DNA from 3 places in the Streptomyces vastus genome. Region 2 is predicted to be linked to each of the others. Evidence: riboswitches for the same ligand, from Rfam matches in the RefSeq annotation. Region 2 holds a riboswitch; each other region holds the start of a gene.

Region 1 (6,999 bases), on a different contig from region 2:
AGTTGATGCGCACGCGCAGGATGCTTGAGGAGATGCTCGCCCGGCACACCGGCCAGAGCCAGGAGCGGATCAGCGCGGACATCGAGCGGGACAAGATCCTGGAGGCACCTCAGGCAGTGGAGTACGGGCTGATCGACCGCATCATTGCGAGCCGTAAGACCTCGCTCGCCGCACCCGGCGCGAGGTGAACGGCGGATGCTCCCACCCGAGTTGCCCCCGCTGCCGGCACTGACCCGGGCGGAGGGTGAACTGGTCGACCGTTATCTGGAGGTGCTCGATCTCCTCGGCCGGATCAATCCGGCGAACCGCGGCGACACCTATGGCGGGCTGCGCGCTGCACAGGCACTGGTCACCAAGACCACCGCGCTGCGCGATGCGCTGAACCTGATGCACCAACGCGGTGAGCACGAGCTGCACGCACCGACCCTGACGCGGGCGTTGCGGGTCCTCGACGGTGAACGCCGGGCGGCCCGCGTCACCTTGCCGCCGGAGACCTCCGACATCTGACACCCACCGAGCGGCCCGGGGGCTCCACAGGCGACTGACGGGGCGTCCGGGCAAGAGGTGAAACGGACCAAATGACGTACCCCTGAAAGGAGTAGACGGAGGTACGTTCAAAGGCCCGTGCAACTTGCGCAGCGCGTGTACTCAAACACCGGAATCAGACATTCCGGTGCTGGTACGAGGGTCCTCTACCCCCTCGACGCTCGTCCGACAGCAGCCCCGTCCACCCGAACAGGTGAGTGGTGAGTAAGCCCACAAACCACCGATTCCGTTCGGACTTTCCGACATTCATGCGTCAAGATCCCTTCCGACGACAAGCCCCCGCCGCAGCGGCGGGGCGGTCCGGGCGGACGCCGAGTCCTGCCGCCGCCCGGATGACGGGTCGACAGAAGTGGATCGGCAGGAGTGGAGGACCCAAGCACGACGGGCCGCCGGAGACTTCCGAGTGGTCCTTGGGGTGAAGCCGCACACCGCGGCCGGGCAACTTCGCCAGCCCGAATCCGACAGGTCATCCTTCACAGGCGGCTGACGAAGGGTTGCGCATGTCTGCGCTCAATCGTGTCCCGTCGCTGTTGACCAGGGCCGGTACCGCATCGGCTCTCACCGTCGCCGTTGTCGGCGGCAGCGTTGTTGCCCCCGGTCTCGCATCCGACGCCGAAGCAGTAACCCCAGCGAAGAAGGCACTTCAGGTAGCGGCCTCCAAAAAGGGATCCCCCTACAAGTGGGGAGCCACGGGGCCCAAGCGCTTCGACTGCTCCGGGCTCACTCTCTACTCGTTCAAGAAGGCGGGGAAGAAGCTGCCCCGTACGGCCGCGCAGCAGTACAACAAGACGCGCCACATCTCGGCTTCGAGCCGCAAGCAGGGAGATCTGGTGTTCTTCCACTCGGGCCGGAACGTGTACCACGTCGGCATCTACGCCGGGAAGGGACGGATCTGGCACTCCCCGAAGACCGGGGACGTGGTGAAGCTGCAGAAGATCTGGACGAAGAGCGTCTGGTACGGCCGGGTCAGGTGACGCGCGTGGGGTGGCGGCGGTCATCGCCGCCACCCCACGGGGCGTGATTCGGGCGGCTGACGGGTTACTCATGGATCCATGGCCCAGCAACCGCCCAGCGACCGAGAGCCCGACGAGCGACGTCCGGGCGACGAGCGTCCGTACGCCCAACGGATGGAGCGGCGCGAGACGCCGCTCGAGCGCGCCGACCGCAACTTCATCGAACTGCTCCAGGAGCTGAGGGTCACCCAGACGGGCGTACAGATCCTCTTCGCATTCCTGCTGAGCCTCGCGTTCACCCCGCGCTTCCCGTCCCTCAACTCGGTGCAGCGCGCCACGTACATCACGACGCTGCTGCTCGCGGTGCTGTCCTCCGTGCTCCTCACGGCACCGGCCGCCCTGCACCGCCGGCTGTTCCAGCAGGGCGCCAAGCCGCAGATCGTGGCGGTCTCCTCACACCTCGCCCAGATCGGGATGGGCGTGCTGGCGTTCGCGCTCACCGGCTCGGTCCTGCTCGTCGTCGATGTGACGGCGGGCCGCCTCAAAGGGATTCTGGCCGGCGCGGCCACCATGGTGATCTGCTTCGGCCTGTGGGGGCTCGTGCCGCTCTTGATGAAACGGGCCGGCGGCAGGAGCCCGGACGATTCCTGAGGCCTGCCGGCCGGCCCACGGGTCAGGTCAGCACCGTCTCGAGAACGAGCCCCAGTCCCAGAACCGTAAGAGCGGTTCCGGTGACGGCCTCGATGGCCCGTACCGTCCGCGGCCTGCGCAGCCACCGGCCGAGCCGGTCCACGAGCAGCGCGACCGCCGGGAACCAGACCAGGGCGAGCGGGACTACGATCAGCGCGAGGACCAGCGTCCGAGGCATCGCGGGACTTCCGTCCGGTACGAACTGCGGCAGCAGACTCAGAAAGGTGACCGTCGCCTTCGGGTTGAGCGCGTTGGTGACGAAGCCCTGCCGCAGGGCTCCGGCCCCGGACACGACCGGCGGGTGCTCGGCCTCCGTCGTACGCCTGCCGCGCACCGACTGCAGCGTCCGTACGCCGAGATAGAGGACGTAGGCACCGCCCAGCAGCTGGAGCGCGCGGAACAGCGGGGGCACGGCGGTCAGCACCGCGGCCACCCCGACGACGGCGAGTGCCGTGTGGACGAGCAGCGCCGCCGCGATGCCGAGCGCGCACGCGATACCGGCCCGGCGGGAGGCCAGGGCGTTGCGGACCACGACGGTGAAGTCGGCACCGGGCATGGCGACGAGGCCTGCGGCGACTCCGGTGAAGGCGATGAGCTGTCCGTCCATGAGCACCAGCGTGCCCGCTCCGAGCCTTCAGCAGGTATGTGCAATATCCTGGGTGAGCCTTAAACAGTTCTTTAGCCTTCTCGTCCGTCCTTCCCTTCAGCCGGGAGCTTCGCATGTACGACCCCACGCGTCTCGCGGCGCTGGTGGCGGTCGCCGAGGCCGGCTCGATCACCCGCGCCGCCGAGCGCCTCGGCTACACCACGCCGGCGCTGTCCCAGCAACTGGCCAAGCTGGAGCGGGAGGCGGGCACGGCGCTTCTCGTACGCCACCACCGCGGCGCCCGCTTGACGGGCGCGGGCGAACTACTCGTGGCCCGGGCACGCCGGGTGCTCGACGAGATGGACCGGGCGCGGATCGAGCTGGCACGCCTGATCGGGCTGTCCGGCGGCATGCTGCGGCTCGGCACTTTCCAGACGGCCGGGATCCATCTGCTGCCGCCGGTGCTGAGCGCGTTCCGCCGGGCCCATCCTGATGTGGAGCTGACCGTGGCGGACTACGAGCCGCCCGCCGGCATCGCCGCGGTGGCCGCGGGCGAGGTGGATCTGGCGCTGACGCACGGCTACGAGCCCGCGGAGCCACTCCCGCTGCCCGCCGCGGTGTCCACGGAGCCGGTCCTGGTCGAGGAGTTGGTACTCGTGACCGCTCCCGGGCACGCCCTGACCAGCGGCTCGTCGCGGCTGCCGCTGACGGGTCTTGCGGGCCGGCAGCTGATCAGTATGGCCCCGGACCACCCGCCCCGGCAGGGCGTGGAGGCCGCGCTCGCCCGCGCGGGCGCCACACCCTCGGTCCTCGTCGCGACTCCCGGCTACGCCCTGGTGTGCGCCCTGGTCAGCGCGGGCCTCGGCGTCGCGGTGGTCCCGGAGATGGTCGCCAGAACCGCCGCCACCCCGGTGAGTATGCGTCTCCTGGAGCCGGGCGACCTGCGCAGGACGATCTCCGTCGCCTACCGCACCGACGAGCAGGCACCCGCGGCCGACGCCTTCCGCGCGCTGCTCCGCGGCGCTTTCGGCCGCGCGTCCCAACAGACCTGACGATCAGCGCCCCTTGAGGGTCCGCAGCCGACAACTCGCAATCCCCGCAGCCCCTCAGTCGGCAGTAACCGGCTGAACCGGAGTCGTCCAGGGCAGCATGATCGAAACCGTCTTGCCGCCCTCACGGGTGGGCCGGACCGTCAACTTCCCCCCGCACTCGGCGGTCAGGAAACGGATGATCACCATCCCTCGGCCGTTGTCCTGCTGGACGGCCGCGGGGAGTCTCTTCGGGAAGCGTGGATGGCTGTCGGTCACACCGATGCGCAGTTGCTCGTCACGGTCGAGTGTGAGGTCCACCGTGAAGGTCGGTGACTGGCCGAAGGTGTGCTGGACGGCGTTGGTGGCGAGTTCGGAGACGATGAGACGGACGGTGTCGGCGGCTTCCGTGTCGGACGGAAGGCCCCATTCGGCAAGGACGTTGGCGACGTAGCTGCGAGCGGCGGAGACCGAGGCGGGATCGCTCGGCAGAGTGACGGATGCTTCCAGGTGGTCTGCCATGGCGAGGTCGTCCCTTTCCCACGGGACCGGAGTCCGACACGGAGCGGAGGTTCGAGTACGGTCCCGGACTGGTGCTGCGCGCCAGACTGCCACTACCGGGCCGGTCTCGGTGCCGATCCACCAAGATATGCATATATCTGTCGCTCGAAGCGGTGAACTCTCCGACGACCGACCGTATTTGGGCGTAGCCCAGGGTGGTCATTCGGACGGGTGACCGGGTCGTCTTCTGCCGTCGCCGCGACGCCCGACGCTATAGCGTCGGCGCGACGGTCGGAGGGAGACGACCATGCAACACGGTCCCGCAGTACGCCGCCGCAAACTCGGCGCCCAGCTGCGCGCCCTGCGCACCCGCGCGGGTCTCACGAGCGGCGAGGCCGCCGGGCGCGTCGGCTGGCACCAGTCGAAGGTGAGCAGGATCGAGACCGGCCGCAGCGGGGTCAAGGCGGCGGACCTACGGCGACTCCTCGACGCGTACGACGTCCGGGACCCGGAACTGCTCGAGTTGCTCGTCGTACTCGCGGGCGCCGACGGCGACGGCCGGCACCGCTGGTGGAATGCCTACCGGGGTCTGCTGCCACCCACGTACCGCGACTTCATCAGCCTGGAGTCGCAGGCCTGCGCGATGCGCACCCTGGAGAACTCCGTGGTTCCCGGGCTGTTGCAGACACCGGAGTACGCCCGCGAGGTGACGCGGGCCGCCCTGGACGGGCTGCCGGACGGCAAGGTCGACGCGCTGGTAGAGGTGCGCCTCGCCCGCCAGGAGGTGCTGTGCTCGGACACGCCGCTGCGGCTGAGCGCGGTCCTGGACGAGGGAGTGCTGCGGCGGTCGGTCGGCGGACCGGAGGTGATGGCACGGCAGTTGAGGCGTCTGCGGGACGCTGCCCGACTGCCTCACGTGCGGATTCAGGTGCTGCCGTTCGGAGTTGGGGCCCATGTCGGGGCGACCGGGCCTTTCGTTATCTTTTCATTTTCGACCACTTCTGATCTGGATGTGGTTGTTCTCGACCACTTGACGAGTAGCCTCTATCTCGAAAGGGAAGAGGACGTTCAGGCCTACACCGAGGCCTTCAACTCCCTTCAGATCCACGCCCTTTCGCCCGAGGACTCGTTGGATTTCATCGCCGGTCTGGCTGACGGCGAGTAAGGAGGCACCATGTCCACCCCCCTGCCTCGGTCCGTACCTTCCAGCACCCGTCTGCACGGCGTGCGGTGGCAGCGCAGCAGCCGCAGCACAGGAATGAACAACTGCGTCGAGACGGCCTGTCCGGCCTCCGGCCCGTGGGCCGGACGTCTCGCGGTGCGCGACTCGAAGAACACTTCGGGTCCCGCCCTGCTCTTCGCCCCCTCGGCCTGGGAGGGCTTTATCGACGCGCTGCGCTGATCACCCGTACGGCACGGTCGAGTTGCCCGTCGGTGAGGTCCGCGCGGGCGGTGAGCCGCAGCCGTGAGATGCCGTCCGGCACCGACGGGGGACGGAAGCAGCCGACGGCCAGTCCCGCCTCGCGGCAGTCCGCCGCCCAGCGCACGGCCTGCTCCGGCGAGGATGCGCGCACGGAGACGACGGCGGCGTCCGGCCTCACCGCTTCGAGACCCTCGGCGGTCAGGCGGGAGTGCAGGGTCGTGGCCACGGCACGCGCGCGTGCCGCCCGTTCCGGTTCCCGGCGCAGCAGGCGCAGGGCCGCGAGGGCGGCGCCCGCGGCGGCCGGGGCCAGACCGGTGTCGAAGATGAAGGTGCGGGCTGCGTTGACCATGTGGTCGATCACGTGAGCAGGGCCGAGGACGGCGCCGCCCTGGCTGCCGAACGACTTCGACAGGGTGACCGTCGTGACGACGTCCGCCGCTCCCGCGAGTCCTGTCGCATGCGGTGCGCCCCGGCCACCGTCACCGAGCACGCCGAGCCCGTGTGCGTCGTCGACGACCAGACCGGCGCCGAACTCCCGGCAGACGTCCGCGAGTTCGGCGAGCGGAGCCGCGTCGCCGTCCACCGAGAAGACCGTGTCGGACACGACGACGGCGGGTGCGGAGTGCGTGCCCAGCACCTTGCGTACGGCGTCGGGGTCGGCGTGCGCGACGACCTGCGTGGTGCCCCGCGCGAGACGGCAGCCGTCGATCAGCGAGGCGTGGTTGCCCGCGTCCGACACGACGAGGGAGCCGTGCGGCGCCAGCGCGGTGACGGCGGCGAGGTTGGCGGCATATCCCGAGGAGAAGACGAGCGAGGACTCGAAGCCGCAGAACTCGGCCAGCTCACGCTCGAGTTCGGCGTGCAGTTCCGTGGAGCCGGTGACGAGCCGGGAGCCGGTGGCGCCACCGCCCCACACCCGCGCGGCGTGCGCGGCGGCCGCGGTGATCTCGGGGTGCCGGGCCAGGCCAAGGTAGTCGTTGCTCGCAAGATCGAGCAGCGGGGATTCGGCAGGGCGTGGGCGCAGCGTGCGGACGAGTCCGGCCCGGCGCCGCGTACGCGCCTGTTCGTCGATCCACGCGAACGGCGATCCGGCCATGTGTCCTCCGGGCCTTGAGGGTCTTGAAGGTCTTGCTTGGGGGTGCCTCTTGCAAACGGTGCTTTGTAGGCAGTGCACAGACCCTAGCCGCCCGGCCCGTCACCCATGATGTGCAAAAGACCACACCTCGAACGGGCTGTCTTGTACGAACTCTCCTTGGCCCCGCCCGCTCGCAT
Region 2 (6,999 bases):
CCGTTCCGGTACGCCAACTGCGCCCCGAAGTCCCCGAGCCGCTCGAAGCCCTCGTCCTGCGCCTGCTCTCCAAGGACCCGCAGCACCGCCCGGCCTCCGCGCAGGACACCTACGAGCAACTGCTCCCGATGCTCCCCGCGCGCGGAATCCCGAGCGGCGGCCCGCTCGACCCGGCGCGCCCCTTCCTGCGCCCGCACGCTCCCTGGCCCGACCGGGCCCGCACCCCCGCGGCCCAGCCGCAGGCCACCCCCGCCGTGGAGAAACCCGATGTCGCGCGCGCCGTCGACGAGGTCAAGCAGCTCCTCGGCGAGGGCCGTATCACGCAGGCCGTCGACATCCTCGGCTCGATCCTCCCGGCCGCGGCCGAGCAGCACGGCGAGCACTCGCCCGTCGTCCGCACCCTGCGCAAGCAGTACGCGGCCACGCTGATGGACGACGGCCAGTTCCGCCGCGCCCTGCCCGAGCTGCGCCGCCTGGCCGACGAACGCGCCAAGGAGGCGGGCCAGGCCGACCCGCAGTCCCTGCGCTTCCGCTACGAGGCCGCCCAGTGCCTCGAACAGCTCGGCGAACCCGCCGCCGCGCTCGCGGAGTACCGGTCCCTGCTGCCCTACTACGAGAACCAGTACGTGGCCGGCGACCCCGAGCTCTCCTACGACGTACGCCGCCGCATCGGCCACCTCCTCCTCGCCCTCGGCGACCGGGGAGCCGCCCACGAAACGCTGGCCCGGCTGCTCCTCGACGTGGAGCGCCTCCAGGGGCCGGCGCAGCCGATGGCGGTGGAGATCCGGCGGACGCTGCAATGGCTGGGCCAAGTGCGCGGTTAGTGAGGCCGGAGGGACTTCGGGGCAGTACGGAACTCTTGGCGAATCGTTGGGTCGAATGGGTGGCCGAGAGCCGGTCCCCTGCCTACCATCGATCACCGCAAGACTTTGTGCACCGCCGCACAAGCTCCCACTGGAGGTCTCCTTGCACCGCCGCCGTCGCACCGCGCTCCTCCTCGCCGCCGCACTCGCCACCGCGGCGCCTCTCCTCACCGCCTGCGGAGACGAGGCGCATCCCGGTGCCGCGGCCGTCGTCGGCGACGACCGGATCACGGTCTCCCAACTGGAGAACCGGGTGAAGGAGGTGCGTACCGCGCAGCGGGCCGCCATCGCGGACGACGCCCAGTACGAACAGGCCATCGCCCAGTCCGGCAGCCTCACCCGCGAGATCCTCAACAACATGGTCCTCGACCGTGTACTGCACCGCGCCGCCCAGGACGCCGGCGTGACCGTCTCCCGCAAGGAGGTCACGAAGGTCCGGGCCGACCTCGAGGACAAGCCGGGCGGTGTCGAGGCGCTGGAGAGGGACTGGCTGCAGACGTACGGCATCCCGCCGGAGCGGATCGACGAGAATCTCCGCCTCCAGTTCGAGGCCCAGAAACTCGCCGCTCAGCTGGGCACCGACACCAGCGGGCCCGCGTTCTGGAAGGCCCTGTCCGACGCCTCCAAGAAGCTCGACGTCGACCTGAACCCGCGCTACGGCACCTGGGACCCCGCGAAGAACAGCCGCGTCGAGGCCGAGGTGCCGTGGCTGCGCCAGGTCACGCAGGCGGGCAGCCAGGAGACGGCGTAACCGCTGTCCGCGTCTTCCGGGTCTTCCGCGTCTGCGGCCTGACCTTGTTGTCGGTGGCGTGGGTTACGTTCGAGGGGTGAACGCATCCAGCCCGGGGCGCATCGTCCTGCTCACCACCAGCCACCGCGTCGCGCCCGGACTCCTGTCCTGGCCCGCCTGGCAGGCTCTGCACGACGCCGACCGCGTCCTGTGCGCGGACGGCGCCCACCCCCAGCTGCCGTATCTGCGCGAGGCCGGCGTCAAGGTCGACGAGGCAGCCCCGACCGCCGAGGAACTCGTCGACGCCTGCGCCGGCGGCCACACGGTGACCGTGGTCGCCACAGGCGAGGGCGAGCCCCAACTGACCGACGGACTCGCCCGCCTGGCCGGCACCGGCCGTGTCCAGATGCCCGACCTGGAACTGCTCCCCGCCTCGTACGACCTCCCCGGCGCCCGCCTCCTCGACCTCGTCCAGGTCATGGACCGCATCCGAGCCGAATGCCCCTGGTCGTCCCGGCAGACCCACAAGGGACTCGCGAAATACGGCATCGAGGAGGCGTACGAACTCGTCGAGGCGATCGAGGAGGGCGACCGCCACGAGCTGCGGGAGGAACTGGGCGATGTCCTGCTCCAAGTCGTCTTCCATGCCCGGATAGCGGAGGAGGATGAGGATGAGCCCTTCTCCATAGACGACGTGGCGGGCACCATCGTCACCAAGCTCGTCCACCGCCACCCCCACGTCTTCGGCGACGAAACCGCCACGACGCCCGAAGAGGTCAAGGCCCACTGGCTGCGCACCAAGGCGGCGGAGAAGCAGCGCACGTCCGTGACGGAGGGCGTGCCCCTGGGCCAGCCCGGCCTGGCCCTGGCAGCAAAGCTGGCATCCCGCGTACGCACAGCGGGACTTGAGGTGCCGATACCGCAGGGCGAGGGCGTCGGCTACGAACTCCTGGCGATGGCGGCACGCGCCGAGGCGGACGGGGTGGACCCGGAGGCGGCGCTGCGGGCTGCCGCGCGGGCTTATCGGGATGCGATACGGGCGACGGAGGGCTGACGCGGCTGTGTGGCCGGGGCTGCTGGGACTGAGGTAGCTCCACCGTGGAGATACGTCGGCCAGGGCGGCGGCTACGGTCAAAGGCATGCACGACCAGCCGCCTGCTCAGAGCGCCGCCCTCGCCGGCCCGCCCCCCGAACTCTTCACCTGGGAGTTCGCCACCGACCCCTACCCGGCGTACGCCTGGCTGCGTGAGCACGCCCCCGTGCACAAGACCCGACTCCCGAGTGGAGTAGAGGCCTGGCTGGTCACCCGGTACGCGGATGCCAAGCAGGCCCTCGCTGATCAGCGGCTCAGCAAGAACCCCGCTCACCACGACGAACCCGCCCATGCCAAGGGCAAGACGGGTATCCCCGGTGAGCGCAAGGCCGAGTTGATGACTCATCTGCTCAATATCGATCCGCCGGATCACACACGGCTCCGGCGGCTGGTGGCCAAGGCGTTCACCCCGCGCCGCGTGGCCGAATTCGCGCCGCGCGTACAGGAGCTGGCCGACCAGCTCATCGATCAGTTCGCGGACAGGGGCGGCGCCGATCTCATTCACGAGTTCGCCTTCCCGCTCCCCATCTACGCGATCTGCGATCTGCTCGGCGTCCCCCGCGAGGACCAGGACGACTTCCGGGACTGGGCGGGGATGATGATCCGGCACGGGGGAGGACCGCGCGGCGGCGTGGCCCGCTCGGTGAAAAAGATGCGTGGCTATCTCGCCGAGCTCATCCACCGCAAGCGTGAAGCGCTCCCCGACGAAGCCACCCCCGGTGAAGACCTCATCTCCGGACTCATCCGCGCCTCCGACCACGGCGAGCACCTCACCGAGAACGAGGCCGCCGCCATGGCCTTTATCTTGCTGTTCGCCGGATTTGAGACCACAGTGAATTTGGTGGGTAACGGGGTCTATGCGCTGCTCACGCACCCCGAGCAGCGGCATCGGCTGCAGAAGTCCCTGGCAGCCGGAGAAACGGGCCTCCTCGAAACCGGCGTAGAGGAACTCCTCCGGTACGACGGCCCCGTGGAGCTGGCCACCTGGCGGTTTGCGACGGAGGCGGTCACCATCGGCGGGCAGCACATCGCCGTCGGCGATCCCGTACTCGTCGTACTCGCCGCCGCCGACCGTGACCCCGAGCGGTTCGACGACCCCGACACCCTCGACCTCGGCAGACGCGACAACCAGCACCTCGGTTATGGGCACGGCATCCACTACTGCCTCGGCGCACCCCTCGCCCGGCTGGAGGGCCGGACCGCACTCGCGACGCTCCTCTCCCGCCTCCCCGATCTGCAACTCGCGGTGGATTCGGCGGACCTGCGGTGGCGCGGGGGACTCATCATGCGCGGCCTGCGGACCTTGCCCGTCAGCTTCACCCCCTCTTCAGCCGGTCTCAGTGCCGGCGGAGCCCGACTGAGAACTGACGAACCCCCAGCTCAAAGCTGACGAACCCTCAAGTCCGTGATCTTCACGTGATCTGCGCTACATCTACTGGTGACAAGTGATCGGGTCCCACTAGGTTCACGCGAAAGTAGATCTCAGCAGTCCCACTGATCACACCCATGTCACACACTGTCGCGCGAAAGGCAATCGCATGCTCTCCGGGAACGGTCGACACCGTCGCCCCCGTCAGGCGCCGGCTCTCTTTGTGGCGGCAGGGGTGACCGGATCGGCCATCGCGATCCCCCTCCTCGCGGCGAGCGGCGCGAGTGCCGCCAGTGGTGCGACCTGGGACGCGGTCGCGGAGTGCGAGAGCGGCGGCTCATGGAGCGCCAACTCCGGCAACGGGGAGTACGGCGGCCTCCAGGTGACCCAGGAGGAGTGGGAGCAGTACGGCGGTCTCGACTACGCGATGAGGGCCGACCTGGCCAGTCGCTCCCAGCAGATTGCCGTCGCCGAGAAGATCCTCGCCGACAAGGGGACGAGCCCCTGGGCGACCTGTGGACTGGTCGCGGGCCTGACGCAGAACTCCGGCTCGGCCGACGTTGACACGGGCCTGGCGCAGGACTCGCCCACGCCTACCCCCACTTCGCCCACCGAGGCGGACTCCGGATCGGGCTCCGATTCGGGGCAGACGTCAAGTGACGACCCCGTAAAGGGTGATTCATCCGGTAGTTCCGACTCGTCCGATACATCCGCTGATTCGGGATCATCCGGTACGTCCGGGTCGTCCACCGGTACCTCGCAGGATTCCGGCGGCGACTCCACCGCCGAATCACCGAGCCCCGACAGCTCGCCCAGCCCGCCCACGGGCGCGACGAATGAGGGCGACTCGGGTAATTCCGGCCAGAACGCCGACTCTTCGAGCGGCGAGAGTGAGAGTACGAACACAGATGAGGGCACCGGCCGCCATCGCGGTGGCGGCGCCGAAGAGGATGCCGATGCCTCCCGTACGGACGACTCCGGCGGTCGGCATGCCTCGCGTGCGGGCGGCGGCTCACGCGATGCGGCGGGCGTCGCGGACGGCTCGTACACCGTCCGTTCCGGAGACAGCCTCTCGGCAATCGCCGACTCCCTTGGCCTCCAAGGCGGATGGCCCGAGTTGTACTCCGCGAACAAGCGCACTGTCGGCGCCGACCCGGACCTCATCCTCCCCGGTCAGCGCCTTGAACTCGGCACGGACTGAGAGGTGTGCAAGGTGCCGAACCGGGCCAAAAGTGGCGGCAGTTCGGGCTGGATGTCCGGTTTGGTGAAAGTGAGACATGGATCTCAAAGGCCCTGATCGTCTTTGAAATTCGGCGGATCGCATGTTTACGGTCGTGACCGCTCGCCACAGCGGGCCCCGACGGATGTCACGCCGAATCCTGCCAACGTCCGTACGGGAACAGTCGTCGCGTAAAGCGCCGTAGGCAGGAGCGGGGGACCCAAGGTAAGTGCCGGGCCCGGTCGTCGAGACCAGGTGCGGCTTGGGGTGAAGTCGTGCGGAGCGATCCGCACGGCCGGGCAACTCACCAGGCCCGAACCCGACAGCTCACCTCGTAGGCGTCGGTGAGGGGATCTCTTCATGCTGCTTTCCGGCAAGGGCAAGCACCGTCGCCCGTCCAAGACCACCCGCATAGCCGCGCTCGCCGGTGTCACCGGTGCCGCCATCGCCGCCCCGCTGATGGTGTCGGGTACGGCCTCCGCCGCCACCGCCTCCGAGTGGGACGCCGTCGCCCAGTGCGAGTCGGGCGGCAACTGGTCCATCAACACCGGCAACGGCTACTACGGCGGCCTGCAGTTCTCCGCCTCCACCTGGGCCGGCTACGGCGGCACGAAGTACGCCGCCACCGCCGACCAGGCCTCCAAGGCCCAGCAGATCGAGATCGCCGAGAAGGTCCTCGCGGGCCAGGGCAAGGGTGCCTGGCCGGTCTGCGGCAAGGGTCTGTCGAGCGCCGCGTACACCGGCGGCGGCTCCTCGGACTCCGGTGCCGCTCAGGAGAACACCCAGCAGTCCCAGCAGCAGAGCGCCCCGGCCCAGGAGGAGCGCGCCTCCCGCTCCGCGGACCGCCCGGCTGCCAAGAAGACCGTCACCACCCCGACCGGCAAGAAGGTCAAGAAGGGTGACGGCGAGTACAAGGTCGTCAAGGGTGACACCCTCAGCGAGATCGCCACGGAGAACGACGTCAAGGGCGGCTGGCAGAAGCTGTTCAAGCTGAACGACGACATCGTCGACAACGCGGACGTCATCTACCCGGGCCAGCAGCTGCACCTCAGCTGAACTGAGCCCCGGCTCAGCTGAAGCCCGGCCCCCAGAGCGGCTGAGGCTGAGCCCCCAGCAGTCCCGCCCCGGTGCGTGTTCCCCCGTACGCACTGGGGCGGGACTTTTTGTTCCGTTCGGAAACAATTTACTCTCGGTTCGGTCCATGAGAGGGGCGGACGGCTGGCCGATCGCCCGGAGCCGGTTAGGCTCGTCCTCGCGGAGCCGCCGCGGCTTCGCGCTGTGCGGGCCCAGCGGCCCGCGTAACCGCGTCACATCCCAGAAGGAGATGCTCGTGCCGTCCATCGACGTCGTCGTAGCCCGGGAAATCCTGGACTCCCGAGGCAATCCCACGGTCGAGGTCGAGGTCGGCCTCGACGACGGCAGCACGGGTCGTGCCGCCGTTCCGTCCGGCGCCTCCACGGGCGCCTTCGAGGCTGTCGAACTCCGTGACGGAGACGCCAACCGCTACCTCGGCAAGGGTGTCGAGAAGGCGGTCCTCGCCGTCATCGAGCAGCTCGGCCCGGAGCTCGTCGGTTACGACGCCACCGAGCAGCGGCTGATCGACCAGGCCATGATCGACCTGGACGCCACCGACAACAAGGGCTCGCTCGGCGCCAACGCCATCCTCGGCGTCTCCCTCGCCGTCGCGCACGCCGCCTCCGAGGCCAGCGACCTCCCGCTGTTCCG
Region 3 (6,999 bases), on a different contig from region 2:
CGTCCAGACACAGCTGCTCATCGGCCGCGTCGGCGCCGACCGGCACGACCGTGTGTGGCCCGCCCAGGTGCTCGGCACGTACTGCCTCGGAGGCACCCTCACCTCGCGTCTTGACCGTGTCCTGCGCGAGGAAAAGGGCTACACCTACGGTGTGCGGGCGTTCGGCCAGGTGCTGCGCTCCGCTCCGGACGGCACGGGCGCCGCGATGCTCGCCATCAGTGGCTCGGTGGACACGCCGAACACCGGCCCGGCGCTCGACGACCTCTGGAAGGTGCTGCGTACGCTCGCGGCCGAGGGCCTGACGGACGCCGAGCGCGACATCGCCGTACAGAACCTGGTGGGCGTGGCGCCGCTCAAGTACGAGACCGCGGCCGCCGTCGCCGGCACGCTCGCCGACCAGGTGGAGCAGCACCTGCCGGACGACTTCCAGGCGACGCTGTACCGCCAACTCGCCGCGACGGGCACTGTGGAGGCCACCGCGGCCGCCGTGAGCGCCTTCCCGGTGGACCGTCTGGTGACCGTCCTCGTCGGGGACGCCGCCCAGATCGAGGAGCCCGTCAAGGCCCTCGGAATCGGTGAAGTGAGCGTGGTCCCGGCCGAGTAGAGCACCGCCGCACATCCCTGGGGACCCTGGAGGCTGATGAGCCTCCAGGGTCCCGCTTTGTCCAAATTGATTGGATTGATTGAGAGTTGGTATGGAGGTTGTGTGTCTGCCCTGTGGCGTGCGCTACAAAAGCCGTCATCCGTTTGTTGTTTGAGAGATGGCCCGCTTAGCGTCGGTCCGGCTGTTCGTCAGGCAGTGCGCCGCATCCGCGGCACCGGACAGTCATCGCCGAGTCCCCGTACGGCGCGAGCCAGGGGAGCCGGGGACCCATCGCAGTCCCTGGGGTGAATCGGGCGCCCTCCTGGAGGGAGCCCGTAGGAGACCTTCCTGCTCCGAACCCGTCAGCTAACCCGGTAGGCGAGAAGGAAGGAAAGGACCAGCCACTTCATGGCGTTCACCCGCGCCACCGGGAAGCACCGTCGCCCGAGCCGTACGAAGCGCACGTCCTCGAGGACCGTGGGCGTTGCGACGCTCGCCACCACCGGTGTCATCGGCACCCTGGCCGCCCCGGCGTTCGCCGGCCCCTCCTCGGTCAAGCAGACAGGGCTGACCCAGGCCGTCACCATGGGCGACTCGGTCGCCGACCAGATCGACGCCCAGGCGCACGCCCAGCGGCAGGCCGCCGAGGAGGCCGCCGCCCGCGAGGCGGCCGAGGAGGCCGCCCAGAAGCGGGCCGCGGAGCAGAAGGCCCGTGCCGAGGCGAAGGCCAAGGCCGAGCGTGAGGCCAAGGAGCGCGCCGCCCGCGAGGCCGAGCGCAAGCGCCTGCTCAACTCCTTCGTCTCGCCGATCAGCGACTCGTACGTCTCCACCGGCTACAAGGCCGGCGGCTCCGTCTGGTCCTCCGGCAGCCACACCGGCATCGACTTCCACGCCGCAAGCGGCACCACCGTCCGCGCCGTGGGTGCCGGCACCGTCGTAGAGGCCGGCTTCGAGGGCTCGTACGGCAACCAGGTCGTCATCAAGATGAACGACGGCACGTACACGCAGTACGCCCACATGTCGTCCCTCTCCGTCTCCGTCGGCCAGAGCGTCACCCCGGGCCAGCAGATAGGCCTCTCCGGGGCGACCGGCAACGTCACCGGAGCACACCTCCACTTCGAGGCACGTACGTCCCAGGAGTACGGCTCGGACATGGACCCCCTCGCCTACCTCAGGTCGCACGGCGTGAACGTCTGACTGCGCTGACGGCGCAGAAGCATCACCGCACCCCTCCTGAAAGCCCCGGCTCACCGAGCCGGGGCTTTCAGGCATGCCGACGGGACGACTGCCTGTTCTGCGCGACTATGTGTCCAAAAAAACTCCATGGATTCCGGCCCGCCATCGGAATTTCCGGCTCTCTGCAATAGAGTCACCGAACGAGCGTCAATCGACCGCGTTTCGCGGGGATTAAGGCGGAGGTCCGGTCATGCGTATTCCCGCGCACTCGGTATGCACGGCGATCCGTGACGACATCGTCGCGGGTGTCTACGAACGCGGCAGCCGGCTCACCGAGGAACTGCTCGCGCGTCGCTACGGCGTCTCGCGGGTCCCCGTGCGGGAGGCGCTGCGCACGCTGGAGGCGGAGGGCTTCGTCGTCACCCGCCGCCACGCGGGCGCGTGCGTCGCGGAACCCACCGAGCAGGAGGCCGCCGACCTCCTGGAGATGCGCATGCTCCTGGAGCCGCTGGGCGCCGCGCGCGCCGCGCAGCGGCGGACGGAGGCGCACCTCAAGGTGCTGCGAGGCCTCGTCAGGCTGGGCCAGGAGCGGGCCAGGAGGGGCCAGGGCGAGGATCTGCGCTCGCTGGGCGGCTGGTTCCACGAGACGCTCGCGCAGGCCTCCGGCAGCCCCGCGCTGACCTCGATGCTCACCCAGCTGCGGCACAAGATCGCCTGGATGTACTCGGTTGAGGCGCCGGCCCACCCCGCCGAGTCCTGGTCGGAGCACGGCGGCATCGTGGACGCCGTCGCGCGCGGCGACAGCGAGCGGGCCCGGGCCATCACGGCTCTGCACACCGAGCGGGCGACGGCCGCACATCGGCTGCGCTTTCCCGAGCGCGCTGATCGCGTGGAGCGTGTGAGGACTTCGCAACACCCCGTAAACACGGCGAGCCTGCGGCATTAACAGTGGCGCCGTATACAAAGGGGGAGTAATTCGCGGGGGATTATTTTCGCTGCCCGCATCCTGGAATTGCAAAGGGCCCGCCCGATATTTCGGGCGAGCCCTTCAGGTATGTGTGCGGGATGGTGTCTTTTGATGCGACGACCACCGCAACCATCAATTGAGGAACCCAGGCCGCGCGCAACCATCTCCGCGAGAGCGGCGCCGGTTCAGGTGCACTAAACAGTCTCGGGCAGTTCCTCGAGCCCTTCCGCGACCAGCTTGGCCAGGCGGTCGAGCGCGGCGTCCGCGCCCTCGGCGTCGGAGGCCAGGACGATCTCCTCGCCGCCCTTGGCGCCCAGGCCGAGCACCGCGAGCATGGAGGCGGCGTTGACGGGGTTGCCGTCCGCCTTGGAGATCGTCACAGGGACGCCGGCGGCCGTGGCCGCACGGACGAAGATGGAGGCGGGGCGGGCGTGGAGGCCCTCGGCCCAGCCGACGTTGACGCGGCGCTCAGCCATGTGATGCTGCCCTTCAGGTGTTCTCAGGTTGTCTAGACCACTATTCCATACGTGAAGCGTCCCCGAGCGGGCGATGAGCCCGGCAGAGGCCAGGAGCCCGTGCGGGGGCCCGAGTCGGGACCCGGACTCGCCTCGCGCCATTGTCGGACACGAGCCGTACTCTGGGGCCCATGCAGACCTCGTCGGACCGGCACGAGTATCCCGCCCACTGGGAGGCCGACGTCGTGCTGCGCGACGGCGGCACCGCGCGCATCCGGCCGATCACGGCCGACGACGCCGACCGCCTGGTCAGCTTCTACGAGCAGGTGTCCGACGAGTCGAAGTACTACCGCTTCTTCGCGCCGTACCCGCGCCTGTCCGCAAAGGATGTCCACCACTTCACGCACCACGACTTTGTGGACCGGGTGGGACTCGCGGCCACGGTCGGCGGCGAGTTCATCGCCACCGTACGCTACGACCGCATCAACGCCGAGGGGCTGCCGGCCTCAGCTCCGGCCAACGAGGCCGAGGTCGCCTTCCTCGTGCAGGACGCCCACCAGGGCCGCGGCGTGGCCTCCGCGCTGCTGGAACACATCGCCGCGGTGGCCCGCGAGCGCGGCATTCGCCGGTTCGCCGCCGAGGTGCTGCCCGCCAACAACAAGATGATCAAGGTGTTCACGGACGCCGGCTACCAACAGAAGCGCAGCTTCGAAGACGGCGTCGTACGCCTGGAGTTCGACCTGGAGCCCACCGACCGCTCACGCGCGGTGCAGTGGGCCCGGGAGCAGCGTGCCGAGGCGCGGTCCGTGGCCCGGCTCCTCACACCCGGTTCGGTCGCCGTCATCGGGGCCGGCCGCGCACCCGGGGGAGTGGGGCGCAGCGTCCTCGACAACCTCCGTGGGGCCGGGTTCGGCGGACGCCTGTACGCGGTGAACAGGGCCCTGCAGGAGAAGGAACTCGGCGGAGTCGCGGCGTACCGCTCGATCCGTGACATCCCGGACCCCGTCGATCTCGCCGTGGTCGCCGTCCCGGCCGAGCACGTCCCCCAGGCCGTCGCCGACTGCGGTGAGCATGGCGTGCAGGGGCTCGTCGTGATCTCCGCGGGGTACGCCGAGAGCGGCCCCGAAGGGCTGGAGCGCCAGCGTGAACTCGTGCGCCACGCGCGCGCGTACGGCATGCGCATCATCGGGCCCAACGCCTTCGGGGTCATCAACACCGCTCCGGATGTACGGCTCAACGCCTCGCTCGCGCCCGAGATGCCGCGGTCCGGACGCATCGGTCTGTTCGCGCAGTCCGGTGCCATCGGGATCGCGCTGCTGTCCCGGCTGCAGCGGCGCGGTGGCGGCGTCACGGGCGTGACCGGGGTGTCGACGTTCATCTCCTCGGGCAACCGCGCGGACGTGTCCGGCAACGACGTACTGCAGTACTGGTACGACGACCCCGACACCGATGTCGCGCTCATGTACCTCGAATCCATCGGCAACCCGCGGAAGTTCACGCGCCTCGCGCGCCGGACCGCCGCGGCCAAGCCGCTCGTCGTCGTCCAGGGCGCGCGGCACGGCGGGGCCGCACCTCCGGGACATGCCGTACGGGCCACGCGGCTGCCGCACGCGACCGTCTCCGCGCTGCTGCGGCAGGCCGGGGTCATCCGGGTGGACACGATCACCGAACTCGTCGACGCCGGGCTGCTGCTGGCACGCCAGCCGCTCCCCGCCGGGCCCCGTGTGGCCATCCTCGGGAACTCCGAGTCGCTCGGGCTGCTCACGTACGACGCCTGCCTCGCTGAAGGACTTCGGCCGTTGCCCCCGCTGGATCTGACCACGGCGGCATCCGCAGACGATTTCCATGCGGCGCTCTCACATGCGCTGACCGATGACGCCTGTGACGCTGTCGTGGTCACGGCCATACCAGCGGTCGGTGAGACGTCCGCGGCCGACGCCCCTCTCGCCGAGGCGCTCCGCTCGGCCGCGGCGGCGTCCCCGGCGAAGCCGGTGCTCGTGGTCCATGTGGAGCTCGGCGGGCTCGCCGAAGCGCTCTCCGCCGCCACCAGCACCGCGCCCCATGCCGTCGAGCACCAGGTGCCGGCGCCCGCCGAACGCCCCGCGCCACAGGCCCCTGCGGACGAATCCCCACTCATCCCCGCCTACCCCGCGGCCGAACGCGCCGTCCGCGCCCTCGCCGAAGCCGTCAGATACGGGCAGTGGCGCCGGGACGCCGCCGAGCCCGGCCGGGTGCCCGAATTCGAGGACATCGACGAAAAGGGGGCCGCCGAGCAGATCGACGCTCTGCTGGCGAAGGGCGACCCGGCCGGGCTCACGCTCGGCCCCGAGGACACCTGCACGCTGCTCGGCCGGTACGGCATCGACGTACGCCGCGCCCTGCCCGCCCCGACGCCCGACGAAGCCGTCGCGGCGGCCGAGCGCTCCGGCTACCCCGTGGCGCTGAAGGCCACCGCCCCGCACCTGCGGCACCGCGCCGACCTGGGCGGCGTACGACTGGATCTGGCGGACGAAGAGCAACTGCGTCGGGCGTACGCCGAGTTGACCGAGCTCTTCGGGAAGCCCGCGGAGCTGCGCCCGGTGGTGCAGAGCATGGCGCCCCGCGGCGTCGACACCGTCGTCCGAGCGGTGATCGACCCGGCGGCCGGAGCGGTGCTCTCGTTCGGGCTCGCCGGGGCCGCCTCGGAGCTGCTCGGCGACACCGCGCACAGGCTGATTCCGGTCACCGACCGGGATGCGGACTCTCTGGTCCGGTCGATCCGGACGGCGCCGCTCCTCTTCGGCTGGCGGGGCTCGGCACCGGCGGACACGGCGGCTCTGGAGGAACTGCTGTTGCGCCTGTCGCGCCTTGTGGACGACCACCCGGAGGTCGTCTCCGTCACTCTGGAGCCCGTGGTCGTAGCCCCGCGCGGGCTGTCGGCGCTCGGTGCCTCCGTGCGGCTAGCGCCCCCGCCCGCCCGCGGCGACCTCGGTCCGCGCACACTTCCTGTGTACTGATCGGTGCCTCGCAGTCAGTGCGCCCCCGTAGGATGGGCGCCATGGCCAAGACCAGTACATCGACCCAGGGGCTGCGAGCGGCGATCGAGCGCAGCGGCTACTACCCGGCCCTCGTGGCCGAGGCGGTGGAGGCCGCTGTCGGCGGCGAGGCCATCCGGTCGTTTCTGGTCCACCAGGAGACGACGTTCGACGCCAACGAGGTGCGTCGGCATGTGACGGTGCTCGTCCTCACCGACAACCGCTTCATCGTGAGCCACACCGACGAGCAGGCCGCGGACAGTACGTCGCCGACGCCGTACGCGACGACGTCCACCGAGTCCGTGAAGCTTGGCCGGATCTCGTCGGTCGTTCTCAGCCGGGTCGTCGCCAACCCGGAGAAGTACGTGCCCGGGACACTGCCCCGCGAGGTCGTCCTCACCATCGGCTGGGGCGCGGTCTCCCGCCTCGACCTGGAGCCGGCCGCCTGCGGAGACCCCAACTGCGAGGCGGACCACGGCTATACGGGCAGCTCGACGGCGGACGACCTCAGCCTGCGCGTCAGCGAGGCAGGCGACGGCCCGGACGCCGTGCGTCAGACGCTCGCCTTCGCCCAGTCGCTCTCCGAGGCGACCGCGGACGTCACCCCGTAATGGCGCAGCCCCTCTGGGACCACCCGGAACCCCTCACCGTCGAGTCCGCACCCGTGCCCGAGTACGGCTCCGGTTCGCTTGCCGATCTGCTGCCCACACTCGCCGCGGGCATGGGCGTACCGAATCTCACCGCCACGCTCACGGACCTGACTCCGGCCGACCGGAACTGCGTCTTCCTGATCGACGGCCTCGG

What was found. Region 2 has a riboswitch for cyclic di-AMP ahead of ABD357_RS33925 (transglycosylase family protein). Riboswitches for the same ligand answer to the same signal wherever they lie in the genome.
Region 1: linked by a shared signal. The riboswitch ahead of ABD357_RS15840 (C40 family peptidase) and the one ahead of ABD357_RS33925 (transglycosylase family protein) in region 2 are both predicted to bind cyclic di-AMP.
Region 3: linked by a shared signal. The riboswitch ahead of ABD357_RS26095 (M23 family metallopeptidase) and the one ahead of ABD357_RS33925 (transglycosylase family protein) in region 2 are both predicted to bind cyclic di-AMP.

What each region holds. Positions count from the first base shown of each region.
Region 1 covers NZ_BAAASJ010000032.1:144,827-151,825, forward strand. The annotation lists gene ABD357_RS15830 (ATP-dependent Clp protease proteolytic subunit) at 1-188, shown strand, start outside; gene ABD357_RS15835 (hypothetical protein) at 196-507, shown strand; cyclic di-AMP (ydaO/yuaA leader) riboswitch at 878-1,043, shown strand; gene ABD357_RS15840 (C40 family peptidase) at 1,047-1,520, shown strand; gene ABD357_RS15845 (DUF6328 family protein) at 1,599-2,150, shown strand; gene ABD357_RS15850 (LysE family translocator) at 2,173-2,796, opposite strand; gene ABD357_RS15855 (LysR family transcriptional regulator) at 2,910-3,827, shown strand; gene ABD357_RS15860 (ATP-binding protein) at 3,882-4,325, opposite strand; gene ABD357_RS15865 (helix-turn-helix domain-containing protein) at 4,612-5,469, shown strand; gene ABD357_RS15870 (DUF397 domain-containing protein) at 5,479-5,706, shown strand; gene ABD357_RS15875 (8-amino-7-oxononanoate synthase) at 5,687-6,823, opposite strand.
Region 2 covers NZ_BAAASJ010000104.1:199,971-206,969, forward strand. The annotation lists gene ABD357_RS33900 (serine/threonine-protein kinase) at 1-824, shown strand, start outside; gene ABD357_RS33905 (SurA N-terminal domain-containing protein) at 967-1,614, shown strand; gene ABD357_RS33910 (nucleoside triphosphate pyrophosphohydrolase) at 1,673-2,647, shown strand; gene ABD357_RS33915 (cytochrome P450 family protein) at 2,733-4,076, shown strand; gene ABD357_RS33920 (transglycosylase family protein) at 4,291-5,256, shown strand; cyclic di-AMP (ydaO/yuaA leader) riboswitch at 5,462-5,630, shown strand; gene ABD357_RS33925 (transglycosylase family protein) at 5,635-6,330, shown strand; gene eno (phosphopyruvate hydratase) at 6,599-6,999, shown strand, end outside.
Region 3 covers NZ_BAAASJ010000067.1:18,637-25,635, forward strand. The annotation lists gene ABD357_RS26090 (M16 family metallopeptidase) at 1-604, shown strand, start outside; cyclic di-AMP (ydaO/yuaA leader) riboswitch at 821-978, shown strand; gene ABD357_RS26095 (M23 family metallopeptidase) at 992-1,780, shown strand; gene ABD357_RS26100 (GntR family transcriptional regulator) at 2,010-2,705, shown strand; gene ABD357_RS26105 (HPr family phosphocarrier protein) at 2,921-3,202, opposite strand; gene ABD357_RS26110 (bifunctional acetate--CoA ligase family protein/GNAT family N-acetyltransferase) at 3,373-6,177, shown strand; gene ABD357_RS26115 (DUF5998 family protein) at 6,219-6,806, shown strand; gene ABD357_RS26120 (alkaline phosphatase family protein) at 6,806-6,999, shown strand, end outside.